2 regions of the Psychrobacillus sp. FSL H8-0510 genome follow, and region 1 is predicted to be linked to the other one. Evidence: riboswitches for the same ligand, from Rfam matches in the RefSeq annotation. Region 1 holds a riboswitch; the other holds the start of a gene.
What was found. Region 1 has a riboswitch for FMN ahead of ribE (riboflavin synthase). Riboswitches for the same ligand answer to the same signal wherever they lie in the genome.

Region 1 (9,102 bases):
TTTTTATTTAAAGCGTCCCACCAGATCCACCATCAATATTAACAGATGTTCCCGTTACATAAGACGCGGCATCTGACACTAAAAAAGTAATGACATTTGCTGCTTCTAAAGTTTCACCAATTCGCTGAAGTGGAATCGTTGGACCAACTACATTTTTAGAATATTCTTCCCAAGTAAGTTCTGGAGCATCTTTTTTCCACTTCAATTCGATTTGGTTGCTTCTAATAAGGCCAATACATACTGTATTAACCCGGATATTATCTTTTCCCAAATCTTTGCTCATCGCTTTAGTCAATGCCATTCCAGCTGCTCGACTAACAGTTGTTGGCAGCGAACTAGCAGGAGGTGTTTTTCCTAATACTGCTGTTACGTTTACAATTGCTCCTCCGCCCACTTTTCTCATATAGGGTATTACAGCTTTTGACGTATGTATAGCTCCAAATAATTTTAAATCTAAATCTGTTTGCCACAAATCTGTTTCCACTGATTCAAAAGGGTTTGCAGAAGAAGTACCAGCATTATTAACTAAAATATCAATACGTCCATAATGATCTACTGTTTTTTGAATAATTTCTTTGCATGCTTCTTCTTTGGTAATATCCGCAGAAACAATAAGTACTTGTGCTCCTGTTTCACTTTTAATAAACGCCGCAGCCTCTTTTAATTGTTCTTCTCCTCGAGCACAAAGAGTTACCTTAGCTCCTTCTTGCACTAATTGTAAAGCTGTTTGTAAACCTATCCCTTTACTTGAGCCCGTAACGATTGCTACTTTTCCAGCTAATCCTAATTCCATTATGTTGCCCCCTCTAATTCAAATCATGTTCTTCTTTCATTATATTACAATTTTATATTTTGTCAGAATTATTGCTCTCCTCATTAGGAATCAAAATAACGATAGAATGATTTCTTTTGAATGACACATTCTAAAGGAAAGGAGAAGTGATGAATTATGCAAAAACTAGTTATCGAACTTACCATTATAGCTTCTATGCAGACATTAACAACATATATACCTACAACCGCTCCTACTCATCAGGAAACCCCTGCCTATGCTAAATGGGGACAAGTTGCTGTAAAAGAAACTCAATCCAAATTTCCCCATGCAAGTATAATTGACTATCTTTATGAAGGAAGTGAACCGAAAGGAAATTCTACCATTGAAAAGTTCAGTCTAAGGTTAAAAGAGAGTGACAAAGAATTTGGAGTCTCTGTTAAAATTGAATATATTACTGATACTAATGAATTGATCCATGTTCAAATCCATGAAGTTTCGGATTAATTGTTTATACTTTTTCTATTGTTTCTAAGTCATTTCTAAATTTAAGTGAACCAATTTTATCACGACATGACCTTTAACAGATTTGCCATCTCAATTGCAGAGACGGCTGCATCGTATCCTTTGTTTCCAACCTTTGTACCTGCCCGTTCAATAGCTTGTTCTATAGATTCTGTAGTGACGATACCAAAAATAACTGGTACTCCAGTTTGTAAACCTACTTGTGCAATTCCTTTTGCTGCTTCGTTGCAAACATAATCATAGTGTGTCGTTGAACCTCTGATTACTGTACCAAGACCAATCACTGCATCGTATTTTTGGGAATCTGCCATTTTTTTTGCAATAAATGGTACTTCAAATACACCAGGAACCCAAGCAACTTCAATACTTTCTTCAGCGACACCATGACGTTTTAACCCATCTATTGCACCGTCAACTAGTTTTGCATTGATGAAATCATTAAAACGTCCGACAACAATACCTACTTTCAAATCTGTTCCAATTAAATTTGCTTCTATTGTTTTTACCATCTTATTCTCTCCTTAGCTAGCTTTAATATTTATTAAATACCTTGATAGTTCTTCGATTGTGACAATCTTTAATTGATATTGTTTGGCAAGCTCCAGTAAATCTGGTAATCGTGCCATTGAACCATCATCGTTCATTATTTCGCAAATTACACCTGATTTAGCTGAGGCACAAAGCATGGCAAGGTCAACTGCAGCTTCCGTATGACCTCGTCTTTCCAGTACACCACCTGGCTTTGCGATTAGCGGAAAGACATGTCCTGGTCGTTTAAACTGTTGTGCCTTTGCTTGTGGCTTAATGACTTGTAACATCGTCTCTGATCGATCAAACGCACTTATGCCCGTTGAAGTGTTTTCATGATCAATCGACACAGTAAATGCAGTTTGATGAGAATCTGTATTATTAGAAACCATCGGATGTAATTGCAATACCTCTGCGATTTCTTCATGAATAGGCATACAAATCAATCCTCGACCATACTTAGCCATGAAATTGATGTTTTCTGGTGTTGCAAATTCTGCTAAACAAAGGAAATCGCCTTCATTTTCGCGGTTTTCATCATCTACTAAAATAATAAGCTTTCCTTGTGTTAAATCTGTGATTGCTTCTTCTATCGTATTAAGCATGCTAATTTCTCCTTAAAAACCGTTCTGCTGTAAAAAGTCCTGGGTGATGATAGTCGATTCACTTTTCTTTGTACTAAATTGATGCACGTACTTCCCTAGCATGTCACCTTCGATATTAACGAGTTCACCCGCTTTTTTCACACCTAGAACTGTTTCCTTATTTGTGTGGGGAATTAATGAAACTGTTACTGTCGACTTATTTATAGCAAAAATAGTTAAACTTGTTCCATCAATCGTTATAGATCCCTTTGGAATACAAAAGTGACTTGCCTCTTCTGGTACAATAATATCGATATACACTGCATTTGCTGCATGGTGCTTTTTCAATATGGTACCCACACCATCCACATGTCCTGTAACGAAATGTCCACCGAATCGACCGTTTGCCGCTAATGCTCTTTCTAAATTGACAACTGAACTGCTATTTAATAATTTTGTTGTAGTTGCATAAAACGTCTCTGGCATAACGTCCACTGTAAATTCAAATCTTGAAAATGCGATTACTGTTAAACAGACACCATTCACTGCAATACTATCACCTAATTTGATGTCCTCTAAAATTCGTTTTGCTCGGATAATAAGTTGCATACTGCTAGCAGATGTTTGTACGTTCTTAATGGTGCCAAGCTCTTCAACAATTCCTGTAAACATCGTATCCTCCTTATTAGTAAGTACTTTTAGATGGAATCTAAAGCCTACTTCAAACAAAAACCTCCGTACACATAAGTGTCGGAGGGAAATTAGGTAGATTCAAATAAGCCTTTTGTGTTTTTCTCTCAAAAAGCATTGAACTACTCCTTCTCCCATCCAGACTATAACTGTCGGCTTTGGATTTTCACCAAATCATGCGTTTTACGGCTCACAGGCTTTGAGATTTCTCTCTTACTGTCGATTGGGAATTTCACCCGACCCCGAAGGATAGTTATTCAATTTTAAAAAATAGAAGCGCCTATGCCCGCGGGATCATGTCCCAACAAACTGACTTGCCCAAATTTGTTGGCACTGACAAACGCTATAGCTAGACATTAAAAAACGCATCCAAATTTATGGATGCGAGAGAAGTCATACTTTAATAAGCCTTTTGTTCCTTTTTTAGCATAACTAAAAAACCTCCAAATAGGCGACTTTCTCCTTCTCCCATCCAGACTTTAACTGTCGGCTTTGGATTCTCACCAAATCATGCGTTTTACGGCTCACAGGCTTTGAGATTTCTCTCTTACTGTCGATTGGGAATTTCACCCGACCCCGAAGGAATGTTATAAAATTGTTATTAGCATAACAATTTCATATCTTAATTGCAAGGAGTTAAGTACTTTTACATTATACAAAAGGATTTTGAAAAACATAAAAAGCTAAGAACCTCTTGTGTTGAGGGTCTTAGCAACTTTTTTCTAAAAAAAATAATTAGATCATAATGATGACAATCTTATATTTTTCATACTGTTTAATATTTTTTGCTGTATATATAAATACTGATCTAATTCTTCCACAGTCAACTCTTCAAATAACTCCACAAATATTTCTTCGCCAATCTTTTGTGCTTCCATTAAAGCAGATCGCCCTTTTTCTGTAATCTGAAGATGGATCGTCCGGCGATCTGCTTCACTATACAGTCGTTCCGCTAATTCGAACTTCACGAGCTTGCTAGAAATATTTGTGATTGCTCCTTTTGTATACCCTAAGGTCTCTGCTAAATCACTTTGCATTACTGGACCATTTGCACGTAATTGTGCTAGTACCAAAATTGCAGATATTCCTACTGGAAATTCAAATTTAGAAGAGAATTTAACTATATTTTCGTTTGAGATTACTTCAGTTGCATGAATCAATTTAAATAAATTTGTTTTCTCCATACTACATCCTTCTATTAACGCAACATGATGGATCCACCATCAACCATCATCGTTTGACCTGTAATATATCTTGAATCCTCACTAGCTAAAAATACTGCTACACGTCCAATATCCTCTTCTACTTCACCGAAACGACCCATCGGTATTTTACTTAGAACTGCTTCATAATATTCAGGTTGAGCTTTTGCCCATGCTTTTACTCCCTCTGAGTTAGCAACCGGACTGATAATATTCACATTAATACCAAAACGACCCCATTCGTTTGCAGCTACACGTGATATCCCACGAATTGCTTCTTTAGCAGCAGCATATGCTCCTTGAGTTTCATGACCAGCCAATCCTGCCCCTGAAGCAAAGTTAATAATATTTCCTTTTGTTTCTTTTAAGTAAGGCAGTGCAGCCTGCATTAAAAAGAATGTTGGATAGAATCCAGTACCAAATGATAGATCAAGATCCGCTTGTGTAATATTCTCAATCGTTAATTGTTTTGATGCATGTGCATTATTTACAAGTACATCCAACTTACCATAGTTATCAACTATTGTTTTAATGATGTTTGGTAAGTTTTCGCGATCCATAAGATCTGCTTTTAAAAACATTGATCTTGGGGAAATTTCTTGTAATAATTTCTCACTTGCTTTACCTGTCTCCTCATTCACATCTACAATTGCAACGATTGCGCCTTCTTTAGCCATTGCTTTTGCCATCCCAAATCCAATTCCACCAGCACCACCAGTAATGATTACAACTTTATCTTGAAGTTTACTCATCTTTAACACTCCTTTTTCTCTATTGTTTCCAATTTAGTTTAACACTAAACAATTTAACAATAAACTAATATGGTTTATCTATTTTAAAGTTCTATAACTTTTAAATAATCATAAAATACATAGATTCTAAATTATAAAGTAAGGGGAAATGGAAATGTTTGCAGTTCATTTTATGGAGAAAAATATGGTTATTTTAACTCAAGTATTAAGAGATATCCCTTCCATCGATGATGATCTTAAAATCAAAGGTAGAAAAGGTAAAGTAATTAATGTACTGGAAACAGAAGAAAATGGTATTCAGGTTCAAGTAGAATTTGAAAAAGTGGTAGATAAAAACAAAACTTCTGTAAAAGATCTCGGGAAGAAGAAACGAAAATAACTTTAAAATAATAATACCCGTTAAATGAGCATATATACTCATTTAACGGGTATTTATATTTTAGTGAATATCTCGTTTTTTGAACGTACCGCCTCTTACTTCTGCCACATCTGTGATCACAATAAAAGCACCAGGATCCAATTCTTTAATAATTGTTATTAACTTGTTTTCTTCCATGCGAGTGATTACACATGTGACAATATCCATAGTTTCATTGGAGAAACCACCGCGACCACTGGAGTACGTTACACCACGACCTAAACGATCCTGTATGGCAGACCCAATTTCCTCGGATTCTTTACTAACTATTCGAACTGATTTGGAACTTTCAAGTCCAACTTGAATAACATCAATAACTATTTTAGCTATGTAATAAGTAGTAGCTGAATAGAGTGCTCCTTCTAAACCATATATAAAACCAGCACCTAGAAAAATAAATGCATTAATAAATAAGATTATATCTCCTACTGAAAATGGTACTTTTCGAGATACTAGAACCGCTAAAACTTCTGCACCATCAAGTGCACCACCGTTACGTAATACCACACCAATACCAATACCTAGCATTACCCCTCCAGATATTACTACTAATAGTGGATCTTTTGCACTTAGAATCGGCTCAATTTGATGCATTAAAACTGTTGAAATAGATAGGGATGCTATACCAATAATACTCATTATTGCAAAGGTTTTCCCCACTTGTTTATAACCAATATATACAAACGGAATATTTAATATAAAGAGTAAAAGTCCAAGTGGTATATTAAACAAATATGTACCCATGATACTAACACCTGTTACGCCGCCGTCAATAACTGAGTTTGGTATTAACACTGCTTCCAGTGCATAACCAGCTATTGCTGCTCCTATTACAATTAAAATTATTCTACGGACTTTATCCGCTACTTTATTTTTCTGCATAATTTCTAAAACTCCCTTATTCATATAAAGATTAAACAAATATGATTACTATTAATTTTAAAGAAAAAAAGACTGAGTTACAAGATTAAATCTGCATAACGTAATACTTTTCAGTTTTTGATATTTATCCTCTCCTGTAAGTGAGAAAAGCCCGTAAACTTTTAAGGTTCACAGACTTTTCTTTCCTTTGGATTAAGTACCGCAAAACGTTTTGTACGGTCCTGAAGTATCAGGAGGAAGAGTAGTATAATCCATATAGTCTGCATTGTAATCATAAGGATGTGAAATTACACTTAGCAAATTGTTTAATACACTATAGTCCTCACTATTCACTGCTGCATCAAGCGCTTCTTCTACTCGATGATTTCTCGGAATAACTACTGGATTACTTTTCTGCATTAGTTGCTTTATAAATTCTTCTGACACCTGCTGATTTTCAAGTCTAGTTTTCCATTTTTCATACCATTGTTCAAATCCATTTTTACCGAATAATTCAGTTTCTTCCACTTTATCAAGAGTCAATAATCGGAATGTATTTATATAATCTACTTCGTATTTCTCCATAAGTTCAAGAAGGTTTTCGATTAGGGAAATATCCTCTTTTTCTATATTAAAAATCCCTAGCTTATTCCCCATTCCTGTTAACCAATAATTTTCATAAGTTACTGGGTAGGCCGCCATCGCTTCTTGCGCTTGCTGCACAGCTTCATCCGGATCTTCGTGAATAAGAGGCAATAAACTTTCTGCCAATCTCGCTAAGTTCCATGCGGCTATATTTGGCTGATTTTCATAAGCATAACGACCTTGTCTATCAATGGAACTAAATACTGTTTTCGGATTATATATATCCATAAAAGCACAAGGTCCATAATCGATTGTCTCTCCGCTTATCGTCATATTATCTGTGTTCATCACTCCATGTATAAAACCGACAATTTGCCATTTTGCTATCAATGCCGCTTGGCGTTCAATCACTTCTTTAAGGAATGCAAGATAGCGATTTTCATTAGCCAATAAAATTGGGTAATGTCTTTCTATTGCATAATCCGCTAAAGCTTTAAGATCTTCGAATGTGCCCCATTTTGCAGCGAATTGAAAAGTACCTACACGTAAATGACTTGCAGCAATACGTGTCATCACTGCACCCGGTTGAACAGTTTCTCGCATAATACTCTCTCCGGTAGTAACTACTGATAAGCTTCTGGTTGTTGGAATTCCTAGAGCATGCATCGATTCACTAATAATATATTCACGTAACATCGGCCCGAGGCCCGCTCGTCCGTCTCCCCCACGAGAATATGGTGTTCTACCAGAGCCTTTCAATTGTACGTCTACTAGCTCCCCCGACGGAGTTATTTGTTCACCAAGCAACAGTGCTCTTCCATCACCTAACATGGTAAAATTTCCAAATTGATGACCAGCATAAGCCTGAGCTAAAGGTATACCGCCCTCAATCACCTTATTACCAGCAAGTACCTCAACACCATGAGTACTTTCTAGCTCTTTCGAATTTAGCCCAAGAGATGTTGCCACCGCATCGTTTAATATAACCAGTTTAGGATTACTAACAGGATTTACATTTATAGCTGTATACAGTAATTCTGGAAGTTCGGTATACGTATTTTCCAAGTTCCATCCTACATTTAAATTCTCTTCCTTCATCGAATCTTCCTTTCTTGAGTTGAAAAAGCAATACTAGTTACTTATTATTCATTATTATACCCTTACATGCTACAGATACGCTCCCCTTGGCTCTCTTTTGCCTATTAAAAAAGAATACCCTATAATAGGCATCCCCTAATATTTAAACAAGTATCTCTCGATTTTAAGAAAACATAAAAATACGAACCATTATGGTTCGTATTTTTTATGTTTATACTGCTATAATTTTCGTGTCTTCCTTTTCCCGAGTATATAATTGAATTACAAATAGTACCCCAAATAATACAAGCCCTATTATATCCGACATACTCTCTGGGTATATCAATAGTAATCCTGCTCCTACTGCCAAAATTCTTTCCAACCAATTAACCTTTCTATACCAATACCCTATCATTCCAGCGCCAATAGAAATCATCCCTATTATTGCAGTAAATGTGACCCAGATAATTTCCCACAAAGTCGTATCAATCATTAACAATGTTGGTGAAAAGACCACCATGTATGGAATTATAAAGGCTGCAATTGCTAATTTCGAAGCCTCTAAACCGGTCTTTATAGGATCTCCACCAGATATCCCTGAAGCGGCAAAGGCGGCTAGTGCAACAGGAGGTGTAATATCTGCTATTATTCCAAAATAGAAAACAAAGAAATGTGCAGATAATAGAACAACAATTGGAACTGCACTTTGTGCAACATCAGGCGCTAGCAAAGTAATAATCGCTGGTGCTGCAATTGTAGATGTAATTACATAGTTTGCTGTAGTTGGTGCACCCATCCCTAAAATTAGAGACGCTATCATAACAAAGAATAATGTTAATAAGATACTTCCTCCAGCTAATTTAACCAAACTTGTAGCTAGACTTAAGCCTAATCCAGTTTTTACTACTACTCCGACGATAATTCCTGCACACGCAGTAGCTGCAACAACCGCTAAAGCTGTTCTTGCCCCATCCACTAAAGCATCTAAAATTTCCTTGATACCAAGTTTAGTATCTTTGTTGATAAACCCTACTGCAATACAAGCTAAAATACCATATAACGCTGAATGAATAACAGGAACGCCTACCATCATTAAAATAATGATTAG
Region 2 (9,102 bases), 120 kb from region 1:
TTTGAGGTTATAAATGAATAGACTTTGGAATAGTGTTGTCGGGAAGCTATGGGGAACCATATTGCTTCTCGTCTTATTTGTGTTATTTATTGTAACCGTTTTATTACTTGAATTTTTAGGAGATTTCCATACAGAACAAGCAGAGGACACCCTTCGCAAAGAAGCAGTGACCATAGGGAAAATAGTTGAGCAACATGAAAATGTAGAAGATTCATTTGAAATAATCCGAGATATATTAGGTACAGAAACGAATACTTTAATTGTACGTAATTCTGAGTCCATTTTTTTGTCTATCCATGAGGGCCTCAACAAAGAGGTAGTACAGGAAAAGATATTGGATGATAAGGACTTATCTAAAATATATACATCTAATGAACCAATCGTCAAAAAAATGCTAATGCCTGCTATAAATAGTGAGGATCGGATGGAAGATTATATTATTTTAGCCGCACCTTTAGAATCCAATAAAAATATCCATGGTGCTGTTTTTATCTATCAAAGTTTAGAGGTTGTCAGTAAAACGACAAATAGTACTACGAAAATTGTTTTCTTATCTGGATTTATCGCCTTACTTTTAACTACGATGTTCACATTCTTTTTAACTTCACGAATTACATTACCACTAAGATCTATGAGAGAAGCAGCAATCCAGTTGGCACAAGGTAATTTTGAAACAAAAGTTCCGTATCTTCAAAAAGATGAAATAGGAGAACTAGGAATCGCCTTTAACCAGATGGGTAAACAATTGAAGCATCATGTAGAAGTAATTAACCAAGAAAAGGAACAATTAGCAAGTATATTAACGTCTATGACGGATGCTGTTATTACTTTTGATACGAAATTTGAAGTTCAAGTTAAAAACCCTCAGGCAGATCTTCTATTGGATAAGTGGTATAAAAGTTTGGAAGCAACAGAAGATTCTAAACTTCCTGCTGAGCTCCAGCACTTATTGGAATATGTGTTTGAAGTAAAAGAAGAGTTTGACGAAGAATTAGAGATTAAAGGATCCTATTTTGCAGCATCTATAAGCCTTTTATATTCTAGTGGAAATGTCGTTCGAGGAGCAGTAATCGTGCTTCGTGATATGACGGAACAACATCGTTTAGATAAAATGAGATCAGATTTTATCGCGAACGTTTCACATGAGTTAAGAACTCCTATTTCGATGCTTCATGGGTATTCAGAAGCAATAATCGATAATGTAGTGACCACGGAAGAAGACAAAAATGAAATGATGCGTATTATATATGATGAATCTAAGCGAATGGGAAGATTAGTAACCGAATTGTTAGATTTAGCACGCTTAGAGTCAGGATATCTTAGTATATATAAAGAGAACGTTCTAGTCGTTCCGACAATTGAAAGAATTACGCAAAAATTTGACCAGGCTGCTAAAGAAAAAGATATTGGCTTGAACTTTGAACATAACCTGACAGAAAACTTATCCATGCATCTAGATGAGGATCGTATGGAGCAAGTACTAACCAATTTAATCGATAATGCACTTAGACATACTCCAGAAAATGGTTCTGTTACCGTGCAATTGAGTATGACAGACGCACAGTTCGTTATAAAGGTTATCGACACAGGGTATGGGATTCCGAAAGAAGATCTTCCATATGTATTTGAACGTTTTTATAAAGCAGATAAAGCCAGAACAAGGGGAAAAGGTGGCACAGGCTTAGGATTGGCTATTGCTAAAAACATAGTAGAACGACATGATGGTGTGTTATCAGCGGAAAGCGAAATAGGGATAGGAACATCCTTTATCATTAAATTGCCAATAGAAGCTGTGTAACAAATACTTACTTGAAACGACTAATTGATAGAACGGGGGGAGCATATGAATGACTCCGTTTTCCACCGCTTGTATGATACCTATCATCAAGATGTTTTTCAGTTTCTCATATATTTGGTGAAAAATAGACAAACTGCGGAAGACTTGGTCCAAGAAGTATATGTACGAGTACTCAGAGCTTATAGTAGCTTCGAGGGGAAAAGTTCAGAAAAAACATGGTTATTCTCAATAGCCAAAAACATAGCAATTGACCATTTTAGAAAACAAGCTGTCCGGAAAAAGAGATTATTTGACTCATTTGACTGGGAAACGATGCAACTTGCATCTTCAGATATGCTACCGGAAGATTTAGTGCAGCTCAATGATGAGATGAGAACATTATTAGTTGCGTTGGATGATTGTACGGGAGATCAGAAAATGGTTATTATAATGCGGTATTTCCAGGAGCTTTCGATTGCAGAAACATCTGAAATCTTAAATTGGTCCGAAGGGAAAGTGAAGACAACGCAACATCGTGCAATAAAAGCACTTCGTGAGCGATTATCTGATAAGCAAAAGGAGGCAGATGTTCATCATGAGTGAGAAAAAAGCAGAAGACCGTGAATTAGATGAACTATTAAAAAGTTTGCCCAAGTATACAGATAAGCGCTCAAAAGAAGAAATTTACCAGCAGCTTAAGTCAAAAATAGAAACGCAAGAGAAATTTGAGCAACGTAAACGAATACAGGTGTCTATGAACAAATGGCTACCATTTATCATTTCTGTAGCATCTGTATTATTATTAACCGTACTCGTCTCTTCCTATATAAATAACAATGAGAGCTCCACAGCTGATACTGTCGAAGAATCGACCACAGCAGACGATCAAATGAGAACTCTAGAAGTACCAGAGGAATCCTCTATGGATGCTAAAGAAGAAGAATCTGTTGGTATAACAACTATGTCTGAAAAGTTAGCTCCTAATGTAGAATTAGCCCCATTTGATAGGACTTTTACTTCTGTTTATGAGCAGGATTTAGGTGATGGAACGGTATTTCATTTTTCTCTATTGGAAAATGCGCTCACTGTACCAATCACGATTGTCATTCCTCAAGAGAAAATAGAAGCGGATTTTCCAAATATGGAACCTAGTAGCTTAGAATTATATAATCAGTATGCTTTGGAGATTGACGAAACTTCTCTTGGTTTCCAAGAATATCATCCTTACAAAGGCTACTTTATAGCAGAAGGTAAAATATTAAAACATTACTTACCAGCAGATCATGGCTACGATTCTGCACCTGGAACAGCTGTACCATACATCTCTTCAATCAATGAGGTCTTTACCGATTTTGATTCGTTCTTAAGAGTAAATGAGGACGGATCCCCAATCGAATGGAATCAAGTAGGGACTATAGAGGAACCTTTGGTGTTAACTGGCACAGAGCAGAAGGTAAATTATTTTGCATATAAGGCTTTTAATCAAGTGACCTATTTAACACCAAACTTCAATAAAACTTTCAATACACTATTAGAAGCATTGCAGGGGATGAAAAATCCTGAAAATGAAATTTATACTTCTGTTATTCCGAATGATGTAACTTATTCAGTTAAGGAAGATAAGGGACTTGTTGTACATTTTGATGAGCCTTTAGATTTGGAATCACTAAATGCAAGTGAGGCATCCCGTTTGATAGAAGCTTTCTCGCTTACAGCTGCAAGCTTCAATCAAACTATCCGATTAGAGAATATCGTACAAGAAAAATGGAATGAAATAGATTTTTCTAGTCCACTTCCAGTTCCAGTGGGGCCAAATGGTTTTACTATGCAAACAATTCAATAATAAAAAAATGCCAATGCTTATTAACTTAAGCTTGGCATTTTTGTTTTAAGATATATGTGATAGCCCATACATTTGTGAAAATAGCCCATAATTAATCATCTTGCTAGTAAAACTAGCGGATAGCCCAGCCCATACGAATACAGCCCATAAGCGATCCGATACAGCCCTTAAATTTTAATAATCGCCCATAACATAAGTTTGCCTAGTATTCTCAGTTGCAAACAGGTCTGTTGCATATATTGTTTTAATTTGATAAAATGTTATTAATTCAAGATATATTCTTGGAGGACAACAAAATATTGATTCATCTTCGGGGCAGGGTGCAATTCCCGACCGGCGGTATTAGAAATTTATTTCTTCAGCCCGCGAACCTTAACAGGTTGATTTGGTTAAATTCCAAAGCCGACAGTATAGTCTGGATGGGAGAAGGTGAAGGTGCAGTCGTTTTTCGTATGCTTATACGGATACGCTTATTAAAGTGTACCTTGTTTCTCCCTTGAACTTCTATAAGTTCGAGGGATTTTTTAAGTATGCAAACGTTCTGAACCTTTCTTCTTGTGGAGTGAATCGCAAAAGGAGAGAGGATTTATGTTAAAAGGCAAAACGCGAATGCTTATTGCAGTCGCAATGCTGAGTAGTATTTCTTTTGTTTTAATGCTACTTGCATTTCCATTACCGGTTTTACCGGCTTATTTAAAGGTGGACTTTAGTGATATACCAGCATTAATCGCTGCAATCACAATGGGACCAGTTGCAGGAATTTTAGTCGCATTTTTAAAAAATGTGCTAGATTGGTTATTTGCAGGAAGTCCAACTGGTGTACCTGTTGGTCATATGGCTAACTTTGTAACTAGTATCTTGTTTATCGCACCTGTGTATTTGATTTATCGCAAAGTTACTTCGTCCAAAGGCATTATGGCAGGACTCGGAGCAGGTACAGTCTCTATGGCTATTGGGATGAGTGTACTAAATTATTATGTATTTTTACCAATGTACGCTTATTTCTTAAATTTCCCTATGGAAACAGGCACTGCTTTGTTTAATACGATCATTTTTGGTATATTACCATTTAATCTTATTAAAGGTATATTAGTAACGATCGTGATGATTGTTTTATTCAAACGAATGAAGCCATTGCTTGATAAAGTAACTAGTTCATATATGAAACCTAATACAAATTAACAAAAAGTTGTTTCTCCACTAGGAGGAACAACTTTTTTTAAAAAGAAAATATACTTGGTTTATGGAGCTGAAAAGAAAGAATGATAATACTGATTTTCGCTTCAGGCGGACGCTTTCCGCGTTCTTGGCTTCAGCCTCCTCGTTCGCTGCGCTTCTGCGGGGTCTTCAGCTCAAGCTTCCCGCTGGAGTCGCCGCCTTGCGCTACAATCAAATAAACGGGTAGTACCCAACAAGAAGATTTAACATAGCTTATCGCTTAAGTCACAAGAGTGGTAAAATCTTAGAAATGGAAAAGTTATTTGTATTCACTTTTGAATTAAATGTTATTCTCCATTGATAGATGAAGAAGGTAGATTTCTCGTACATTAGTGGAAATAAAGAGAAATAGTAAGTGTTGCCAAAATAAAGAAGCAAACGAGTGAACTAAATTGCATCTTCGGGCTCGCACGATGCGGGTCAGGCAGTCGTTGCGACAGGATGTCGCGTACTTAGACTGTCATCCATCACCTCTAAGAATAAGAAAGTATCTTATCTCTAGTTATCTAAAAACGCCCTTACCTGTTTCTAAATGTTGTAGAAGGGTGAGACAGTCAAACGATAGTAATAAGTCTGTCTAAAGCCATGTGAAAACAATTGAAACGGATATTGACCGACCTAGCGTCTATTTGTCTGATATTATTAGAATGAAAAATGGTGATTATGACAAAGTCACAACCACCATTCCATATACTATTCGTATTTCAGTGCGTCGCCTTCGAATGATTCATCTGCGACTTTAATAGAATCAGTAGGACAGCCTTCAAAAGCGTCTTCCATATCTTCCGTTAGTTCTTCTGGAACTTCTGTTGTACCCATGTTATTATCTAAAATAACGAAGGCAATACCTTCATCATCATAGTCATAAATATCTGGGGCAGCGGCTCCACATGCTCCGCACGCTATACATGTATCTTTATCTACAATTGTATATTTTGCCATTATTATATTCTCTCCTTTATAACTACTAACACGAATATGCTATCGTATTCATTCTAAAGATGTTTTCCCTATATTTCAACCAAAATACTTCAGAAAAGAGAGGTATTCCTATGCATTTTCATCAAATATTACTATTTATTATACATAAGTTATCCGGACAACGTTCTGAGAATGCTCCTTATTATTTATTAAAAGGTAAAAAATCAGGACAAACTATTCAAGATGTGACATATTTTCAACTTCATGCTTTTTTCTCTATTCTCCCACAATTATCGAAGGAAGACTATGATATTGGAATTAATGAGTTGCATAACCGTGATCTAATTCAGGTAGAGGAATCACTCGTCTATATTACAGAAAAAGGAATAGCTACAGTAGGGGAAGGTAAAGAGTTTCTATTCAATGGCTGGGAATACAGAGGCAGGGAACAATTATTTTGGAAGAGATTAGACTTAGTGATCCAAACTTTGTCCCAGTTCCAAGCAAAAGAGAAAAAATTTGTGCCAAACCAAAAGGATATGGCTATTCAGAATTTCGTCAAAGACTTCCTCATCCAACATAACTTTCGTGAATTTAACTTGAGTAATGATCTAAAGCAAGAGATATTCCGATTGCTTGAAAGTCCTTTGTTAAATGATTTACACAGGACATTATTTGTTTATCGACTTAGTGGATATAACAAAACTGGTTTGACTTGGGAACAATTGTCTCGTTACTATGATTTAACTGATATGAACGCAAAGATAAATTTCTTAGAGTGCTTACATAATATATTGGACAATATTGATATAAATACTAGTCCTTTGTTGTTTTCTTTAGCAAAAGGTATTCATCTAGACACTCCTCTCACAGATTCTGCTTTTAAAACGAATAGTCTTTTTGAAAAAGGGTATACAATGGAGGAAATAGCTAGAATAAGAAAGTTAAAGATTAACACAATAGAAGATCATGTAATTGAAATAGTTTCATCCGATAAAAATTTCTCTGTTTCGGCATTTATATCGAGTGAGCAAGTTGAAAAGATTCTTCATTTATCCAAAGAGTTACATACGAAAAAGCTTACTGTGATAAAAAATAGATTACCCGAACTAACTTATTTTCAAGTACGTTTAGCACTAACAAAGGGAGAACAAATTCATGGATAAATTAAATGAAATTCTTCAGAAAAGATTTGGCCATGCTACTTTTCGTGCTGGTCAACAAGAAATAATTGAACAAATAATAGAAAAAAAAGATGTTATCGCAATACTTCCTACAGGAATGGGGAAATCACTTCTCTATCAACTACCTGCTTATCTGATGGAAGGTACTGTGGTTATTGTGTCACCTCTTTTGTCCCTTATGCAAGATCAAGTGGAACAATTGAAAATACTTGGTGAAAAAAGAGTTATTGCTATTAACTCCTTTTTATCTTTTCAGGAGAAGGAGATGGCTATTCGTCGATTAGCTGACTATAAATTCATATTTACTTCTCCCGAGATGCTGCAAAATGAACAATTTAACCTAGCACTTCGAAAACTTTCTATTGCCTATGTAGTGGCGGATGAAGCACATTGTATCTCACAATGGGGCTTTGATTTTAGACCAGATTATTTAAGGATTTCCACTTGGCTCCAATCAATTGGTTCGGTGAACGTTCTAGCCTTAACGGCTACTGCAACAGCCGAAGTGGTGGATGATATTAAAAAAACTCTACAAATGAATGCACCATTTGAATATATTCATTCACTTGATCGACCGGCTATAGCCTATGAAATGATAGAGGTAGATAACCAACAACAAAAAATGAAGTGGATACTAGGCAGAGTCACCTCCACAGAGGGGCCAGGAATAATTTATACACAGTCTCGTAAAAAGACAGAGACATATGCAGCAGCACTGCGTGAACAAGGGATTTCAGTTGGATTTTATCATGCTAAAATGGAACAAAGTGATAGAATATTAATCCAACAACAATTTCAGCAAGGGCAACTAGAGTGGATTTGTGCGACAAATGCATTTGGAATGGGTATACACAAAGATAATATAAGACAAATTATTCATGATCATATTCCAACTTCGATTGCGGGGTACATGCAAGAGATTGGAAGGGCTGCGAGAGATGGAAAACAAGCAATCGCTTCTCTTTTGTATACTCCAACGGATGTGGAGCAAACTTTTTACGTTACGATGCAAGACTTCCCTGAGGAACAAGACATTCAAATTGCTTACCAATCTTCTTATTCTGAAGTCGAACAAGCAGAAACAACGACCCGAATTCTTACTTACTGGAAAGAACGTTTAAACGAACATGAAACAATTGAATTATTTAAGGATATAAAACAAAAAAAGTGGCAGGATATACAAAAATTTTATACCATGATACGAAATGATATATGTATAAGACAACAACTACTTCATTATTTTGACCAAAGATTGATAGAGAAACCGTACTATTGTTGTTCCAAATGTAAGATGGAAGCTGCGAATATTTTACAAAAACGAACAGAGGAAAAGAATAGTCAAGAAGAATTAAATTGGAAAAAAAGGTTAAATATCCTTCTTCCTACATAATACATTTGATAAGTTTACTTTTTCTACAATATTCGTCATAATAGAAGTAGAAATGATGGCAGAAATGGAGTTTGAGTAAAATGAACCAAGATGATTACCAAAAAAAAATCGACGAACATCGACAATCCATAGGACAAGATGACGATTCTAATAACATGAGAAGAAGTAGAAGTTTAAATAAGAAACCCAAGAAGAAATCTAAGAATCTATTAATTCCTACCGTATTTTGTGTTTTCATATTAATACCAGTTAGTATATTTATCTATGTTCAATTTTTCTATCAAGCCGATCCGAACAAGGCGGAAGTAGTGAAAAATGATGCGATACATGTTGAAACACAATCAATTAATAACGGAACAAAAGAAGACGAAACAAAAGAAGAAGTGACTCCAACAGAACCTGTTACTCCTGAAAAAACGGAGCAGCAAGCTGAAAAGCCTGCAGAAGTAGTCAAAGAGGAGCCAAAAAAGGTAGTTGTGGAAGAGCCTAAGAAAGAACCAGCGGCGGTGGAGAAAACGGAACCTACCGAAGTTGCTAGTTCTAGAACGCATATCGTAAAGGAAAATGAAACACTATATCGGATAGCGGTCAATTATTATAAGGATGGAAATGCTGTCGAAAAGATAAAGTCTGCTAACGGCCTGTCTTCAAATGAAATTTCAGTTGGTCAAAAGTTAGTACTACCTTAAACATAGAGAAAGAAGGATATTTCTTTTAAATGTTGAATATATAAAGTATATCCTAAGTTGGAAGAGGTGCTAAAATGTTT

Region 2: linked by a shared signal. The riboswitch ahead of MHI40_RS07210 (ECF transporter S component) and the one ahead of ribE (riboflavin synthase) in region 1 are both predicted to bind FMN.

What each region holds. Positions count from the first base shown of each region.
Region 1 is NZ_JBBOYZ010000001.1:1,360,313-1,369,414, reverse strand. It holds gene MHI40_RS06590 (SDR family NAD(P)-dependent oxidoreductase) at 8-793, opposite strand; gene MHI40_RS06585 (DUF3889 domain-containing protein) at 950-1,279, shown strand; gene ribH (6,7-dimethyl-8-ribityllumazine synthase) at 1,339-1,806, opposite strand; partial or broken gene ribB (3,4-dihydroxy-2-butanone-4-phosphate synthase) at 1,843-2,430, opposite strand; gene ribE (riboflavin synthase) at 2,443-3,081, opposite strand; FMN riboswitch at 3,222-3,353, opposite strand; FMN riboswitch at 3,556-3,687, opposite strand; gene MHI40_RS06565 (MarR family winged helix-turn-helix transcriptional regulator) at 3,840-4,283, opposite strand; gene MHI40_RS06560 (SDR family NAD(P)-dependent oxidoreductase) at 4,298-5,053, opposite strand; gene MHI40_RS06555 (hypothetical protein) at 5,208-5,432, shown strand; gene MHI40_RS06550 (YitT family protein) at 5,493-6,377, opposite strand; gene MHI40_RS06545 (protein adenylyltransferase SelO) at 6,546-8,015, opposite strand; gene MHI40_RS06540 (TRAP transporter permease) at 8,227-9,102, opposite strand, start outside.
Region 2 is NZ_JBBOYZ010000001.1:1,480,874-1,489,975, forward strand. It holds gene MHI40_RS07190 (response regulator transcription factor) at 1-21, shown strand, start outside; gene MHI40_RS07195 (ATP-binding protein) at 14-1,798, shown strand; gene sigX (RNA polymerase sigma factor SigX) at 1,844-2,380, shown strand; gene MHI40_RS07205 (hypothetical protein) at 2,373-3,620, shown strand; FMN riboswitch at 3,923-4,055, shown strand; gene MHI40_RS07210 (ECF transporter S component) at 4,209-4,802, shown strand; gene MHI40_RS07215 (ferredoxin) at 5,532-5,780, opposite strand; gene MHI40_RS07220 (helix-turn-helix domain-containing protein) at 5,891-6,925, shown strand; gene MHI40_RS07225 (RecQ family ATP-dependent DNA helicase) at 6,918-8,333, shown strand; gene MHI40_RS07230 (LysM peptidoglycan-binding domain-containing protein) at 8,414-9,022, shown strand; gene MHI40_RS07235 (CBS domain-containing protein) at 9,097-9,102, shown strand, end outside.